Regions from separate parts of the Enterobacter roggenkampii genome, predicted to be linked through region 2. Evidence: predicted binding sites of a transcription regulator. Region 2 holds the regulator's gene; each other region holds the start of a gene.
The links. Region 2 encodes CRP, which controls carbon source genes, mostly activating them, when cyclic AMP is high. Its sites were predicted from a motif close to ATGTGANNNNNNTCACAT; they were not measured.
Positions count from the first base shown of each region.

Region 1: BFV67_RS10560 (sugar transporter) is a predicted target of CRP. The motif match lies at 2,451-2,468, and genes of this name have one in related genera.
Region 3: ldtB (L,D-transpeptidase) is a predicted target of CRP. The motif match lies at 2,418-2,435, and genes of this name have one in related genera.

Region 1 is NZ_CP017184.1:2,252,277-2,257,637, reverse strand. Features, by position in the region: gene ptrR (putrescine utilization regulator PtrR) at 1-230, shown strand, start outside; gene BFV67_RS10575 (GNAT family N-acetyltransferase) at 184-666, opposite strand; gene BFV67_RS10570 (PhzF family phenazine biosynthesis protein) at 759-1,550, opposite strand; gene BFV67_RS10565 (PhzF family phenazine biosynthesis protein) at 1,578-2,366, opposite strand; gene BFV67_RS10560 (sugar transporter) at 2,544-3,740, shown strand; gene BFV67_RS10555 (lysozyme inhibitor LprI family protein) at 3,820-4,662, opposite strand; gene BFV67_RS10550 (MarC family NAAT transporter) at 4,841-5,361, opposite strand, start outside.
Region 2 is NZ_CP017184.1:4,320,196-4,325,556, reverse strand. Features, by position in the region: gene BFV67_RS20355 (YccS/YhfK family putative transporter) at 1-1,860, opposite strand, end outside; gene crp (cAMP-activated global transcriptional regulator CRP) at 1,918-2,550, opposite strand; gene BFV67_RS20345 (OsmC family protein) at 2,862-3,266, shown strand; gene BFV67_RS20340 (phosphoribulokinase) at 3,351-4,220, opposite strand; gene BFV67_RS20335 (YheU family protein) at 4,251-4,469, opposite strand; gene BFV67_RS20330 (hydrolase) at 4,466-5,361, opposite strand, start outside.
Region 3 is NZ_CP017184.1:1,411,107-1,416,467, forward strand. Features, by position in the region: gene BFV67_RS06550 (PTS sugar transporter subunit IIC) at 1-624, shown strand, start outside; gene BFV67_RS06555 (GntR family transcriptional regulator) at 640-1,356, shown strand; gene ldtB (L,D-transpeptidase) at 1,398-2,318, opposite strand; gene BFV67_RS06565 (ABC-F family ATPase) at 2,541-4,136, shown strand; gene BFV67_RS06570 (glycoside hydrolase family 31 protein) at 4,220-5,361, opposite strand, start outside.

The sequences.
Region 1 (5,361 bases), 2.1 Mb from region 2:
CCTATCACGGCATGCTCGCCTGCGTCATTGCGGGCGCGGGCATCGCGCTGATGCCGCGCTCGATGCTGGAGAGTATGCCCGGGCATCATCAGGTTGAAGCCTGGCCGCTGGCAGAAAACTGGCGCTGGCTCACCACCTGGCTGGTGTGGCGACGCGGGGCAATGACCCGCCAGCTGGAGGCCTTTATAGCGCTGCTAAACGAACGTCTTCAACCAGCGCCTTCTCCATAAACAGGCTGAGCGGGTCGTCAACGTACGGGGGAAACGCCGGACGCAAATCGTATCCGCACTGTTCATAAAGACGCACCGCGGCGCGCTGCTTGATGCCCGTCTCCAGCCGTACCGTATGGCAATGACGGCTCAGGGCCTCATCTTCCAGGGCGGCCAATAGCGTCTCCCCAAGGTGCTGCCCACGATGGGCCGGATCGATATAGACCCGCTTCATCTCCCCCGTACCGTCGCCGTTGAGCACGATGGCGCCACAACCAACGGCCTGAAGCTGCTGGTCGCGAATGACCATCAGGATCAGCGACGTTTCCGGCAGCGCAGCCAGATCGATCAGATGATTGCTTTCGGCGGGATAGAGTTCGCTCTGATAGCGGTCCAGCGCCGCGATCAGGCTGAGAATGTCCGGGTGACGTGCAGATTCAGAGGTAATGGAATACATGGCAGGCTCCTTGCTTTTTTTGTGAGGCTAAATGTCAACATAGCGCAGGCCTGCCGGGGTGCTTCATACAATTAACTTATCGTACCGCTCCGTTAGCGCAAAAAGATTTTCCCTTTCAGGTACAGGGTGGCCTGACCGCCAATCAGCACGCGGTCGCCCTTCATTTCGCAGCGCAGATCCCCGCCACGGTGCGCCCCCTGGTGGGCATAAAGTGACGTTTTACCCAGCTTTTCGCTCCAGTAAGGGATCAGCATGCTGTGGGCGGATCCGGTAACCGGATCTTCCGGCACCCCTTCCCCCGGGCAGAAGAAGCGGCTGACGAAGTCATATTTTTCGCCCGGCGCCGTCACGCAGACCATTTTATCCAGCGGGATCATCGCCCCAATATCCGGCGTTAACGCTTCCACCTGCTGCTGGCTCTCCAGCACCACCAGGTAATCACGTCCGACGCGCACCTCTTTTGCCTCTGTGATGCCCAGCGCGCTAAACAGCAGCGCAGGTGGGTTCTCGACCACCTCGGTTGACCACGCGGGGAAGTTCAGCGTCAGCCAGTCGCCGCTGCGTTTCACCGTCAGTTCGCCCACGAAGCGCGTGGTGAAGGTAATTTCAGTGTGCGGATAGTCAAGGTATTCGAAAATAACGTGCGATGCGGCAAGCGTAGCATGGCCGCACAGGTTAATTTCATCGAGCGTGGTAAACCAGCGCAGTTCAAACCCACCGTCGGTGCGTACAAAAAAGGCGGTCTCAGACTGGTTATGCTGCTGCGCCATTTTGAGCAGCGTCTCGTCCGGCAGCCACGCTTCCAGAGGACATACCGCTGCCGCGTTGCCGCCAAAGGTTTTGTCGCTGAAGGCATCCACCAGATAAAAATCAATTTCCTGCATTGTCTCTTCCTCTCTTGTTATGGGTTATTAGCGCAGAAAAACTGTGCCTTTCAGATAAAGTGAAGCCTGTCCGCTCATCAGCACGCGCGAGCCTTTCAGCTCACAGCGCACGTCGCCGCCGCGCGCGGAAAGCTGACGGGCAAGCATGGCTGTTTTCCCCAACCGTTCACCCCAGTATGGGATCAGCATGGTGTGCGCGGAGCCGGTGACCGGGTCTTCCGGAACGGATACCCCGGGGGAGAAAAAGCGGCTGACAAAATCGTATTCCCCCTCACCCCGTGCCGTCACGCTCACCTTATGCTCGCCCGGCGTCATCGCCGAAAAGCGTGGCGCGAGTGCTTCAACCTGCTGGCGATTATCCAGCACGATCAGCCAGGCGCGCCCTTTGCGGGCTGCAACGTAATGACGGATACCGAGCGCCGAGAGCATCTCCGGCGGCGGCGTCTCTTCTTGGCTTGGACATGCCGGGAAGTCCAGCGTCATCCACTCCCCCTCCCGGCTGACCGTCAGGCGGCCAGAGGCGGTATCAAAGTGGATCCGCGAGTCGGGATAATCCAGTTCATTAAACAGAACGTACGCGGCGGCAAGGGTGGCGTGGCCGCAGAGATTGACTTCGGTAAGCGTGGTAAACCAGCGTAGCTCAATGCCTCCTTTAGTGCAGACGAAAAAGGCCGTTTCCGACTGATTATGCTGCTGTGCCATTTTCAGCAAGGTCTCATCGGGTAACCATTCCTTGAGCGGACAAACGGCGGCCGGGTTGCCGCCAAACGTGGTATTGCTGAACGCATCGACCAGATAAAAATCAATCTCCTGCATTGTCTTACCGCCTGTTTTTATTGTGTTGTTCTTTTATATTCAATGAAAACAGCGCTCCCGGCTACCGCTTTCATAAGGTAAATATTGAGATCTGCGTCACATAATGGTTGAGTTTTCGCCATTCAACGTTTTAAGATCGTCTCCTCTTCTTTTCAGCAACGAATCTCCGACATCCCTATGACAACGAACACAGTTTCCCGCAGGGTTGCGTGGCTACGCGTGGTCACGCTGGCCATTGCCGCGTTTATTTTTAACACCACAGAATTTGTGCCGGTTGGGCTGTTGTCTGACATCGCTGACAGTTTCCAGATGGAAACGGCGCAGGTGGGCATTATGTTGACCATTTACGCCTGGGTGGTGGCGCTGATGTCCCTGCCGTTCATGCTGCTGACCAGCCAGATAGAGCGGCGCAGGCTGCTGATCGGTCTGTTTGTCTTGTTCATCGCGAGCCACGTGCTGTCGTTTATGGCGTGGAATTTTACGGTGCTGGTCATCAGCCGCGTCGGTATCGCCTTTGCCCATGCGGTGTTCTGGTCGATCACCGCGTCGCTGGCGATTCGCCTGGCACCGGCGGGTAAACGCGCGCAGGCGCTAAGCCTGATTGCTACCGGTACCGCATTGGCGATGGTGCTGGGCCTGCCGATTGGCCGCATCGTGGGGCAATACTTCGGCTGGCGTACCACCTTCTTCGCCATCGGCATGGGCGCGCTGGTGACGCTGGTGTGTCTGATTAAGCTGCTGCCCGCGCTGCCGAGCGAACATTCCGGCTCGCTGAAAAGCCTGCCGCTGCTGATGCGTCGCCCTGCGCTGCTGAGCATCTACCTGCTGACCGCCATTGTGGTAACGGCCCATTACACGGCGTACAGCTACATTGAACCGTTTGTGCAGGTGGTGGCGGGCTTTAGCGCCAACTTTGCCACCGTCTTACTGCTGATCCTCGGCGGCGCGGGGATTATTGGCAGCGTGCTGTTCGGCAAGCTGGGTAACCGGCACGCCTCCTCGCTGGTGAGCAGCGCTATAGGCCTGCTGCTGGCCTGTCTGCTGTTGCTGATGCCCGCCGCGGGCAGTGAAAGCCATCTGGCGATCCTCAGCCTGTTCTGGGGCGTGGCGATCATGATTATTGGCCTGGGCATGCAGGTGAAGGTGCTGGCCCTGGCGCCGGATGCGACGGACGTCGCCATGTCGCTGTTCTCGGGAATTTTCAATCTGGGGATTGGCGCGGGTGCGCTGGTGGGAAACCAGGTCATCCTGCACGTGTCGATGTCGGCGATTGGCTATCTGGGTGCCATTCCGGCGCTGATGGCGCTGATCTGGTCCGTGCTTATCTTCCGTAAGTGGCCGGTGGCGCTGGAGGAACAGGGGCAGCACGGGTGAGGTTTGTTTGTGCCGGGTGGCGGCTACGCCTTACCCGGCCTACAAGATCAGCAGGTCGGATTGACCCACAGCATTTGCATTAATACTGTCGTTCTTCATCTCCACCCAGATAGATAAATCTTTCAAAGGTTCTTTCAGACTGGCACTGATAGATCTTGATTCTTGTCTCAACAGGCGTGGCAGTAGAAGACGCATCACTGATCTTCCCGCATCTTTTAGCCTTCTCGTTAATCCAGAGATTCTGTTCTTTTTTCATAGAGGCTCTGACAGACTCTGGAAGCGATTTCCAGAGATTATTTAACTGACCATCGTTTTCTGAATAGGCAAATATGGCATTGTTTAATTTGTTATCGAGATCGGCTTTCTCAAGTTCGGATTTATTCATTGCCAGCATAGTCATAGCGGCCAGCGACTGAGAAATATAATCCCTACCAGAATATTCATAGGATGCAGAAATATCTTTGCCATTGTCTGCCAGAGATAATAAATAAACAAACTTCTCCCATTGAACACTATTGTTAAGCACCTTGCCGCCCCCTTGATTTATCCCACCTAACTTCTGAGGATAGGATGCAATAAACCCAAGAATTTCCGTTGGCATGGTGAGGGTCACCTTAGCGGTACAACTGCGGTTTGAATCATTTTTATCAAACGGTGTCGTTGTGACATTTTCCAACTGAATAGTTATTTGCTGTGCTTTTTCCAGGTAAGATTTAAGCGGTTTTCCATAAAATTGCGAAGGCGTTGCCAGATACATTTCCTGCAATTTACTCATTGCATCATCTCTGATTTTAGATTGCATAGCAGCAATGGCATCCTCACGACCACATTTAAATTCGGGCGCAGAATCGAACAAACCGGCAGTGGCATTAAATGAAAACAGCAACGTACTCAGTACGAGAAAACAGTGTTTTGCACGCATGACAATATCCTTAAGTGAAATGAGTGCAGTACATTACTTTAAGAGCTAACAAGCAACAAGCTTGGTGGTGCTTATTTGACCCAGATTAAATTAAAAAGTTATTTTTTCAGAATTGATTTATATTCATCTAATAAATGTTTTATATGCCGGGTAAGCGCAGCGCCACCCGGCAATGAACTTAATGATAGGTCTTAATAATCTCCAGCACGCCGTTAATAATAAACTGCACGCCCATACAGACCAGTAAGAAGCCCATCAGGCGGGAAATCGCCTCGATACCGCCCTTGCCTACCCAGCGCATGATGGCGCCGGAGCTGCGCAGCGATGCCCACACGATAATCCCGATAATCGCAAAAATCAGCGGCGGTGCCACCGTCAGCACCCAGTCCGGGAAGGTTGCGCTGTCACGCACCGTCGACGCGGAGCTGATGATCATCGCGATGGTCCCCGGCCCCGCCGTGCTCGGCATGGCAATCGGCACGAAGGCGATATTCGCGCTCGGTTCGGTTTCCAGCTCTTCCGATTTGCTGGTCGCTTCCGGCGATTCATGCGCTTTTTGCGCCGGGAACAGCATGCGGAAACCGATAAAGGCCACGATCAGCCCCCCGGCGATGCGCAGGCCGGGGATGGAAATCCCGAAGGTATTCATCACCAGTTGCCCGGCGTAGTAAGCCACCATCATGATGGCAAACACATACA
Region 2 (5,361 bases):
CTGCAGCGCAATTTCACACGACTGCAAATAGCGCTGCGCCAGATCCGGCGTCAGCATCGTATGCTCGCGCGCCAGCGTCGTCATGGCGTTAATGTGCTCAACGATAAACTGACTGTGCGTTACCCACAGCTTCATATCGGCCAGATAATGTGAGTTAAAGCCCGGCTCCTGCATCGCCTGGTTGAGCGAGTTGAACAGAGCGTTGTGCGCCTGGTTGACCTTCATGCGCTGATACGCCAGCGGGGAGGGCTGCGGGTCGTCGCTCAGGATGAGGCGAATGGCCTGCTGGTCGGCCTCCAGCGCGTCGTGGGCGTTCTGCCTGAGCAGCCCGCTCTGCCACTGCGGCCACAGCCAGACCATGCCGCCGAAGGCAATCAGGCAGCCGATCAGGGTATCAATCAGCCTGGCGACAATAAACTGTTCGCCGTTCAGCGTAAGCAGCTGCAGGGTGTATACCGCCGTCACCGTAAAGCCCACCATCGCCCAGCCGTAATTTTTGCGGATAATCAGGTAGCTCACCAGCGTGATCGCCAGCATGCCTGCCAGGGTATAGCCTTCCGGCACGTGGAAGTGCAGCGTTACGCCTGCAATGATCAGCCCGGCCATGGTGCCGCCCGCCCGGTGCAGAATACGCACCCGCGTGGCGCCGTAGCCGTTCTGGGTGACGAACAGCACGGTCATTAAGATCCAGTAGGGCTTCGGCAGATGCAGCGCCATGCCCATCAGGCTGGCGATACTGAGCATCACGCTAATTCGTGCGGCATTGCGCAGGGCGGACGATTTGAGAGACAGATAGCTTTTGAGCGCGGGCAACAGGGGAAGCCGTTTTTGTTTATCCGCCATCAGGTCGCGGGAATAAAGCGGGCGCTGGGTGCGCAGCACGCGGGCGATGCGGCTGAAGTGCCAGGCGGCAAACTGGCCGACCGGGTTATCCGGATGCTGACGGGCGATTTTCTCCAGCGCGCCGAGCTGTTTTTCCATATTAAAGCGCGTGGGATAGCGGTGGTAGAGAATATCGTCAGCCAGCACGCGCAGGCGTGCCGAGACGGTCTGCGCGTTCCAGCGGATCACCGCTTCGGCGTGGCTGCGCTCAACCAGCTTTTGCACCTCCTGCGGGTGGTGCAGGCTAACGGAGATATGCTCCTGCAGATCCAGGCCTACCTGGAAGGTGCGCAGCAGCCGTTTGTATTCGTGGTTCTTGTTGGCGGCGAGCATATGCAGCTGCTGATAGCACTGGCTTATCAGATCCACCACCTTCTGCTGGCGCGTCAGCAGCGGCGGTAAGGCTTTTTCCGGATCGGTATGCTGGGTGAGCAGGGTGTATTTGGCTTCGCAGTATTCCGCCAACTGCACATAGAGCAGGCTCAGGGATTCGCGCAGCGGCTGTTCCCGCCACAGCCAGAACCAGAACCAGTTAAACAGCCCGTACCACAGTGTCCCCAGCGCGTAGATCAGCAGCGGCTCCCACACCGGCATATTCCCGGCGAGGCTCAGCGTGAAGATGGCCGCAATCAGCGAGGCGGGTAGCAGGCGGGCGTGCAGCGAGCTGATTTCCGCCGTGACGCCGAGCGTCATCGCCAGCACCGTCAGGATCAGCGGCAGCGGGATATCCCGGGCCAGTAAAAGCTGTACGGCAAGGCTACAGCCAGCAAACAGGCAGCCGCCCACGATCAGACGTTTGAAAAAGCGCTTATGCGGTGTGTCCAGGCCAGCAATGTTGCAGCAGGCGGGCACGAGGGAAAAGAGCAGGCCTTGCTGAAGGTGTCCGAGGATCAGGCCGATGGCCACGGGTAGACACAACACCAGCGTTTGTCGCAGTGCGTAGTTAACTTCCGGGTGATAGATCAGCCTGCGCCACATGAGGAGTAGAGACAAAAACGGCGTGACACCTTGCGATGGCACGCCGTTTAAGCGGAATTAACGCGTTCCGTAAACCACGATGGTTTTACCGTGGGCGGAGATCAGGTTTTGATCTTCCAGCATTTTCAGGATACGGCCCACTGTTTCACGGGAGCAACCGACGATCTGACCAATTTCCTGACGGGTAATTTTAATTTGCATGCCGTCCGGATGGGTCATGGCGTCCGGCTGTTTCGCCAGGTTCAGCAGAGTTTGTGCGATGCGGCCCGTCACGTCCAGGAAGGCGAGGTTGCCCACTTTCTCTGAGGTGACCTGCAGACGGCGCGCCATCTGGGAAGAGAGACGCATCAGAATGTCAGGGTTAACCTGAATCAGCTGACGGAACTTCTTGTAAGAAATTTCAGCCACTTCACATGCTGTCTTTGCACGAACCCAGGCGCTACGTTCCTGGCCCTCTTCAAACAGGCCCAGTTCACCGATGAAATCGCCCTGGTTCAGATAAGAAAGGATCATCTCTTTCCCTTCTTCATCTTTGATCAGCACTGCCACCGAGCCTTTAACGATGTAATACAACGTTTCCGCTTTTTCACCCTGGTGAATCAGCGTGCTCTTTGATGGGTACTTATGAATGTGGCAATGAGACAAGAACCATTCGAGAGTCGGGTCTGTTTGCGGTTTGCCAAGCACCATGCGCTGTTATCCTCTGTTATAAGCTGTCACCAGAGTCATCAGATGCATCCGGACTCTGGGGTTGCAATCGAATTCTTACCCATACCCTGGGAAGTCGGCTACCGTAACGTTTCGCAGCCAGTAAAGTTTGATGTCCTCTGCATACATGTGTAACGTCAATGTATTACTGTAGCATCCTGAGTGTTTTAGCATAGCTTTCGCCGCGTGTCTCCTGGTGTCTCGCTTCAGCATGATGCAGGTCGCCTTCCATTGCGAGAAATGTAACGCACGCGTAATCTGTCACCAAAAATGCAACGTTGGAGTTTAAGAATATGCAAGCGCGCGTGAAGTGGGTTGAAGGTTTAACGTTCCTGGGCGAGTCCGCGTCAGGACATCAGATTTTGATGGATGGTAACTCCGGCGATAAAGCGCCCAGCCCAATGGAAATGGTGCTGATGGCGGCAGGGGGATGCAGTGCCATTGACGTGGTGTCGATTCTGCAAAAAGGCCGTCATGACGTGACGGATTGTGAGGTCAAACTCACGTCAGAACGCCGCGAAGAGGCGCCACGCCTGTTCACCCACATCAATCTGCACTTTGTGGTCACCGGTAAAGAACTGAAAGACGCGGCGGTTTCACGTGCGGTGGACCTGTCTGCGGAGAAGTACTGCTCTGTGGCGTTAATGCTGGAGAAAGCGGTAAACATCACCCATTCGTATGAAGTGATCGAGGCTTAATGTTTTGGCGGGTGGCGCTTCGCTGACCCGCCCTACAAAAGCACGACCGTTGGCCCGGTAAGCGCAGCGCCCCGGGCAAAAAACTCACGCGATCTGTTTCCCTTCCATCAGTCGCTCCACCAGCGGCGTCATGATGAGCTCCATCGCCAGCCCCATTTTTCCGCCCGGTACGACTAATGTATTCATGTGAGAAATAAACGAGCCCTGCAGCATCGCCAGCAGCCAGGGGTAGTCAATGCCTTCGAGATTGCGGAAATGGATCACCACAAAGCTCTCATCCAGGGATGGGATACTTTTGGCCGCGAACGGGTTGGAGGTGTCCACCGTCGGCACGCGCTGGAAGTTGATATGGGTGCGGGAAAACTGCGGCGTCAGGAAGTTGATGTAGTCTTCCATGGAGCGCACCACCGAATCCATCACTGCTTCGCGCGAGTGGCCGCGCTCGCTCATGTCACGCGTCAGCTTCTGGATCCACTCCAGGTTAACGATAGGCACCACGCCAACCAGCAGATCCACGTGGCGCGCCACGTCGTGCTGCGGCGTGACCACGCCGCCGTGTAATCCTTCGTAGAACAGCACGTCGGTAGGTTCCGGCAGGGGCTGCCAGGGGGTAAAGGTGCCAGGCACCTGATTCCAGGGAACGGCTTCATCATAGGTATGCAGATACTTGCGGGACTGCCCTTTACCGCTCTGGCCGTACTCAATAAAGGTTTGTTCCAGCAGGCCGAAGTCATTGGCTTCCGGACCGAAGTAGCTGATGTGTTTACCCAGATCGCGCGCCTTACGGATGGCCATGTCCATCTCCGGGCGCGTGTAGCGGTGAAAGCTGTCGCCTTCGACCTCCGCCGCACGGAGATTCAGCTGGGCGAAAATCTTGCGAAATGCGAGGCTGGTGGTGGTGGTTCCCGCACCACTCGACCCCGTAACGGCAATAACCGGATGTCTGGCAGACATAGCAACTCCCTGACTGAAAAGGGTGGAAGATCAGCCGTGAAACGCGTTGCGGGGCATGATATTGACCGTCTCATGCAGTTCTGACCACACCAGCACCACGTCGCCGCTTTTCAGCTGGCGCTTTACATCGTTGACCTTTTGCTCAAGCGAGCGTTCCTGTTCACCATAATCGGTGCCTTCGCGTAATACAAAGCTTTCAATCAGATTATCGAGCGTTTCGGGAGCCAGATCCTGCCAGGGAATAATCATGTTGCACCGTCCAGATAAGGGGTTAGCCAGTCAGGAATACGCGTCTCAAGCCACATTTTCGGGCGGCGCAGCGTGCCGCCGATAAACCCGACGTGGCCGCCGTGCTCGGTCAACTGATAGTGAACGTTGTCGGGCAGGAATTCCTGAGCGGGAATCGAGTGATGATCCATAAAAGGGTCATCTTTGGCGTGAATGATCAGCGTTGGCTGCGTGATCTTGCTGAGCAGCGGCATGGCGCTGCATTGACGATAATAGTCAATTGCATCGGCGAAGCCGTGAATTTTCGCGGTGATCAGATCGTCGAATTCGCGTATGCGGCGCACTTTTTTCAGCTGGCGCAGGCTGACCGGGAGGGTGTCCGGGTAGGCCTTCAGCTTACGCGCCGCGTTGGCCTTCAGCAGGTTGAGCAGGTAGCGCTGATAGACGCGGGAAAAGCCTTTATCCATGTGGTAGCTGCACTGCTCCAGCATGAACGGGGCGGAGACGATGACGGCGGCATCCAGCGGGACGCTTTCCCCTTCTTTAGCTAACAGGCAGGCCAGCATATTTCCGCCCAACGAGTAGCCTACGGCCGCGGTGGGCACGGTGCCAAAGTTGTCCCGCAGCCAGTGTAAAAACCACGTGCCGTCTTCTGTTTCACCCGAGTGATAGATACGCTTCTGCCGGTTCGGCTCGCCGCTGCAGCCGCGAAAATGCATCACCACGCCGAGCCAGCCGCGCGCTTTGGCCGCCTCAATGAGCCCGTGTGCATACGGGCTGTGCAGGCTGCCTTCCAGACCGTGAAAAACCACCAGCCGCGGCTTATGTCGAGCCTGATCCGGCGCTTCGCTCCAGGCGAGATCCAGAAAGTCACCGTCTGGCAGATCTAGCCGCTGCCAGTGTGGGGTGAACT
Region 3 (5,361 bases), 1.8 Mb from region 2:
ATCAACACCAGCCTGCCGGGGACGATTTTCATCTACAGTTTCGGCAACTTTCTGTTCACGCTCGGTATCCATCAGTCGGTGGTCAACAGCGTGGTGCTGGAGCCGTTTCTGCTGATCAACACCAACGAGAACATGCTGGCCTTCGCCAACGGCCAGCCCATTCCGCACATCATCAACAACATCTTCGTGCCGACGTTTGGCATGGTGGGCGGAACCGGCAGCACGATCTCGCTGCTGATCGCCATCTTTATCTTCTCCCGACAGCAGTCGGCGAAGCAGGTAGCGCGTCTGTCGCTGGCGCCGGGCTTATTCAACATCAACGAGCCGGTGATCTTCGGCCTGCCGATTGTCTTTAACCTGCCGCTAATGATCCCGTTTGTGCTGTTGCCCGCCATCGGCATTTACTTCGCCTGGCTTTGTACCACGCTGGGATTCATGTCGCGCTGCGTGGTGATGATCCCGTGGACCACGCCGCCGATTCTCAGCGCCTGGCTGGCGACGGCAGGGGACTGGCGGGCGGTGGTAGTGCAGTTGGCAATCATTGTATTTGGTGTATTCTTCTACCTGCCTTTCCTCAAGATTGCCGAGCGAGTGGCGTTGAAAAACAGCGGGATAGAAAACTAACTGTAAGGAAGGACGATGGCGGCGAAGTACATCACCATAGCGCGGGAAATCAAGAAACGCATTATCAGCCAGCAGTACGCCGCCAATGAACCGCTCCCGGACCAGTTTGCGCTGGCGGCGGAGTTCAGCACCAGCCGGATGACCATCCAGCAGGCGATGCGTCAGCTGATCGTCGAAGGGCTGGTCTACACCCGCCAGGGGCAAGGGACGTTCATCCGCAAAAACTTCCTCCAGCTCTCGCAGTGGGATCTCTCCGGCAGCGACTATTTCGGTGCCACCAAAACCTGGGAACATCTGGGCACGGTTACCAGCCAGGTGGTGCATTTTGAACTGCGCTTCCCGAACGAAAAAGAGCAGGCGTCGCTGATGATTAACGCCGATGCGCCCGTCTATGACTTTATTCGTCTGCGCTTATTAAACGGCGAACCCATGTCGCTGGATTCCACGGTGATGCCGATGAATCTGGTGCCGGGCCTGACGAAAAGCCATCTTGAAGGTTCGGTGTTTCAGTACGTTCAGGAAACCCTGGGGCTGAAAATTATGGGGTCATATCGGGTGGTGCGGGCGCTTAAGCCCAGCGCGCTGGACAGGGAGCATCTGGTCTGTGAGGAAACCGATCCGGTGCTGGAGGTGGAGCAGGTCATTTATCTGGAGGACGGCACCGCGCTGGAGTATGCCCACTGCCACTATCGGTACGACCACGGCGGGATTGTTATCGTGAATAACGGATAAAAAAAAGCGGGCCTTGAAGCCCGCTTTTTTAATGCGCGTGATTAATTCAGACGCACCGGCATACCGGAACGGTTCTGAATCGCCTGGTCGACGATGGTGGTTTCCACGTCAGGCTGAGAGGTCACGGACTGCACCGCGCTGTTCAGCGTAATCGGCACGATCTCGTTGTTGTTGATCTGGTCTTCGCTGGTGGACAGCGGGTTGTGCACTTCGATGTAGCGGCTGCCGTCTGGCTCAGACGTCGCTTTCACCGGTTCGTTGATGAACTGCACGCGCGTACCGACCGGCACGTTTTCGAACAGGAACTTGATATCGTCGTTACGCAGACGCACGCAGCCGTGGCTTACGCGCAGACCGATACCGAAGTTGGCGTTGGTGCCGTGAATCGCGTACAGACGACCAATGTACAGGGCATACAGACCCATCGGGTTATCCGGGCCGGCTGGCACAACGGCTGGCAGCGGTTCGCCCGCAGCGATGTATTCCGCGTGCATTTTGGCGGTTGGGGTCCAGGTTGGGCCCGCTTTCTTACGTTCAACTTTGGTGGTCCAGTTCAGCGGGGTGTCTTTACCCAGCTGGCCGATACCGATTGGCAGCACGATAACGGTGTTGGTGCCTTTCGGGTAGTAATACAGACGCATTTCGGCGCTGTTGATCACGATACCTTCATGAACGGTATCCGGCAGGATCAGCTGCTGAGGAATATTCAGCACGGTACCTGCTTTTGGCAGATACGGGTCAACGCCCGGGTTCGCTTCCAGCATGTTAGACAGGCCCAGCTGGTACTGCGCGGCGAAATACTCCAGCGGCTGAGAGTTACCCTCAGGCACCGTCACCACCTGGTTTTGACCCACCAGACGGCTTCCGTCGGTCGGCAGGGGATACGTCACCGCAGACGCGGTCTTACAAAAACCTACTACGGCTAACGCCGCCGCAAAAAGCGCTGTTAATTTCATGTTCATGTTGTGCGAGGTATCTAAGCCATTCAGGCGATGAGTTGATAAGTCTGAATCTGTGATGGGAGCGCATTATATGTGCATTCCCGCTAACAGGGAATTCAGATGTGTACGAAATCACATTTTTTTCGATTTTGTTAAAGTTTAGTGGATTGCCGCAACACGGGATCTCAATTCGGAATTGTGGCATAATGCCGTGTTTATCACACTTTTCGCAGGAATCTCCCCGTGTTAGTTACCAGCAACGTCACTATGCAGTTTGGCAGTAAGCCGCTGTTCGAAAACATTTCCGTCAAATTTGGCGGCGGCAACCGTTACGGCCTGATTGGCGCCAACGGTAGCGGAAAATCCACCTTCATGAAGATCCTTGGCGGCGATCTGGAGCCGACCCTCGGCAACGTCTCGCTCGACCCTAACGAGCGTATCGGTAAGCTGCGTCAGGATCAGTTCGCCTTCGAAGAGTTCACCGTGCTGGACACCGTGATCATGGGGCACGCGGAGCTGTGGGAAGTGAAGCAGGAGCGCGATCGCATCTACGCGCTGGCCGAAATGAGCGAAGAAGATGGCTATAAGGTGGCCGATCTGGAAACGCAGTACGGCGAGATGGACGGTTACTCTGCGGAAGCGCGTGCGGGCGAGCTGCTGCTGGGCGTCGGCATTCCGGTTGAACAGCATTACGGCCCGATGAGCGAAGTCGCGCCAGGCTGGAAGCTGCGTGTGCTGCTGGCTCAGGCGCTGTTCTCTAACCCGGACATCCTGCTGCTCGACGAACCGACGAACAACCTGGACATCGACACCATCCGCTGGCTGGAGCAGACGCTCAACGACCGCGACAGCACCATGATCATCATCTCGCACGACCGTCACTTCCTGAACATGGTCTGTACGCACATGGCGGATCTGGACTACGGCGAGCTGCGCGTCTATCCGGGCAACTACGACGAATACATGACGGCGGCCACCCAGGCGCGCGAGCGTCTGCTGGCGGACAATGCCAAGAAGAAAGCGCAGATTGCGGACCTGCAGTCCTTTGTTAGCCGCTTCAGCGCTAACGCCTCTAAGTCGCGTCAGGCGACCTCGCGCGCGCGTCAGATCGACAAAATCAAGCTGGAAGAGGTTAAAGCCTCCAGCCGTCAGAACCCGTTCATCCGCTTCGAGCAGGACAAGAAGCTGTTCCGTAACGCGCTGGAAGTGGAGGCCCTTACCAAAGGCTTCGATGAAGGCCCGCTGTTTAAAAACTTCAACCTGCTGCTGGAAGTGGGCGAGAAGATTGCCATTCTGGGCGCCAACGGCGTGGGTAAATCCACCATGCTGAAAACCCTGGTCGGCGAACTGCAGCCGGACAACGGCACCGTGAAATGGTCCGAGAACGCGCAGATTGGCTACTACGCGCAGGATCATGAGTACGAATTCGAAAATGACCTCACCGTCTTCGACTGGATGAGCCAGTGGAAGCAGGAAGGCGACGACGAGCAGGCGGTGCGCAGCATCCTGGGCCGTCTGCTGTTCAGCCAGGACGACATCAAAAAGCCTGCTAAAGTGCTCTCCGGTGGCGAGAAAGGCCGCATGCTGTTCGGCAAGCTGATGATGGAAAAACCAAACATCCTGGTGATGGACGAACCGACTAACCACCTGGACATGGAATCGATCGAATCGCTGAACATGGCGCTGGAGATGTATCAGGGCACCCTGATCTTCGTCTCTCACGACCGTGAGTTCGTCAGCTCGCTGGCAACCCGCGTGATCGAGATTACGCCAGAGCGCGTGGTGGACTTCACCGGTAACTACGAAGATTACCTGCGCAGCAAAGGTATCGACGGCTAAAAAAAAGCCCGGTGGCGCTTCGCTTACCGGGCCTACGGGTGACTTTGTAGGCCGGGTAAGGCGAAGCCGCCACCCGGCAATGTTCAGAGCACCCACTCACTCCTTTCAACCCCGTTCACCCGCAGCGTACGTTTTTCCCCCGCCGGTAATGATACCTTCAGCGCCTTCCATGCCGGACAATAGTCGCCGCGCGCGTTCACCTTCAGGTTGATGGTTGCGCCGTCGCACACCATCTCCCATTCCACCCACAGCGCATTGCCGTTCAGGTAGCCCCAGCTTTCACCGTCGTCTTCAAACAGCAGCCCCGTGGTTGTGCCCACGCCTTTCACCGGGAACAGCTTCAGCTCGCGGGTCGTATCTTTTTCGGCACTCACATGCGTGATGCGCTCGCTGAGCGGCAGACCGGCCCCGGCGCGCACCAGCAGCGGCAGTTTTTCCAGCGGCGCATCCAGGGCGATGGATTGTCCGCCCGCATACCACGCGTGGGTGTAAAAATCGTACCAGCCCGTTTCGTTATCCGGCAGCCAGACGCGGCGCTCGCGCTGCCCGGCTTCGACGACGCTGGCGACCAGCAGGTCGCGGCCCAGCAGGAAGTCGTCGCACTCTTTGAAGGTTTGCGCGTCGTGCTCGTGGTCGAGGAAGGTCGGGCGCAGCATCGGCTCGTCGTCGGCGTGCGCCTGCCAGAGCAGGGTGTAGAGATACGGCAGCAGGCGGTAGCGCAGCTCAATCGCGCCGCGAATGGCAGGCGTGACGCCCGGATACATCCACGGCTCGTTCACCGTGTGGTCATCGTTCCACGAGTGAATGGTAAAGCGCGGGTGCATCACGCCGTTCTGCACCCAGCGCACGAACAGCTCGGCGTCCGGCTTGTCGCCGGAGAAACCGCCGACGTCGTGCCCGACGTTGAACAGCCCGGACAGGCTCATGCCCAGCCCCATGCGGATGTTATAGCGCAGGGTGTCCCAGTTGGTGCGGTTGTCGCCGCTCCAGGTCTGGACGTAGCGCTGCATCCCGGCGCAGCCGGAGCGGGAGATCAGATACGGACGCTTTTCCGGCGCAAAGCGCTGCTGCGCTTCCAGCGAGGCGCGCATCATCAGCAGCGGCATCACCGGGCGAATATGTTTGATGGCGATCTCCTTGCCGAAGCCAAAGCAGCGGGCTTCCCCGTCCCACACTTCATATTCGTTATTGTCGTTCCAGGTGGAGTCGATGCCCATCTCCAGCA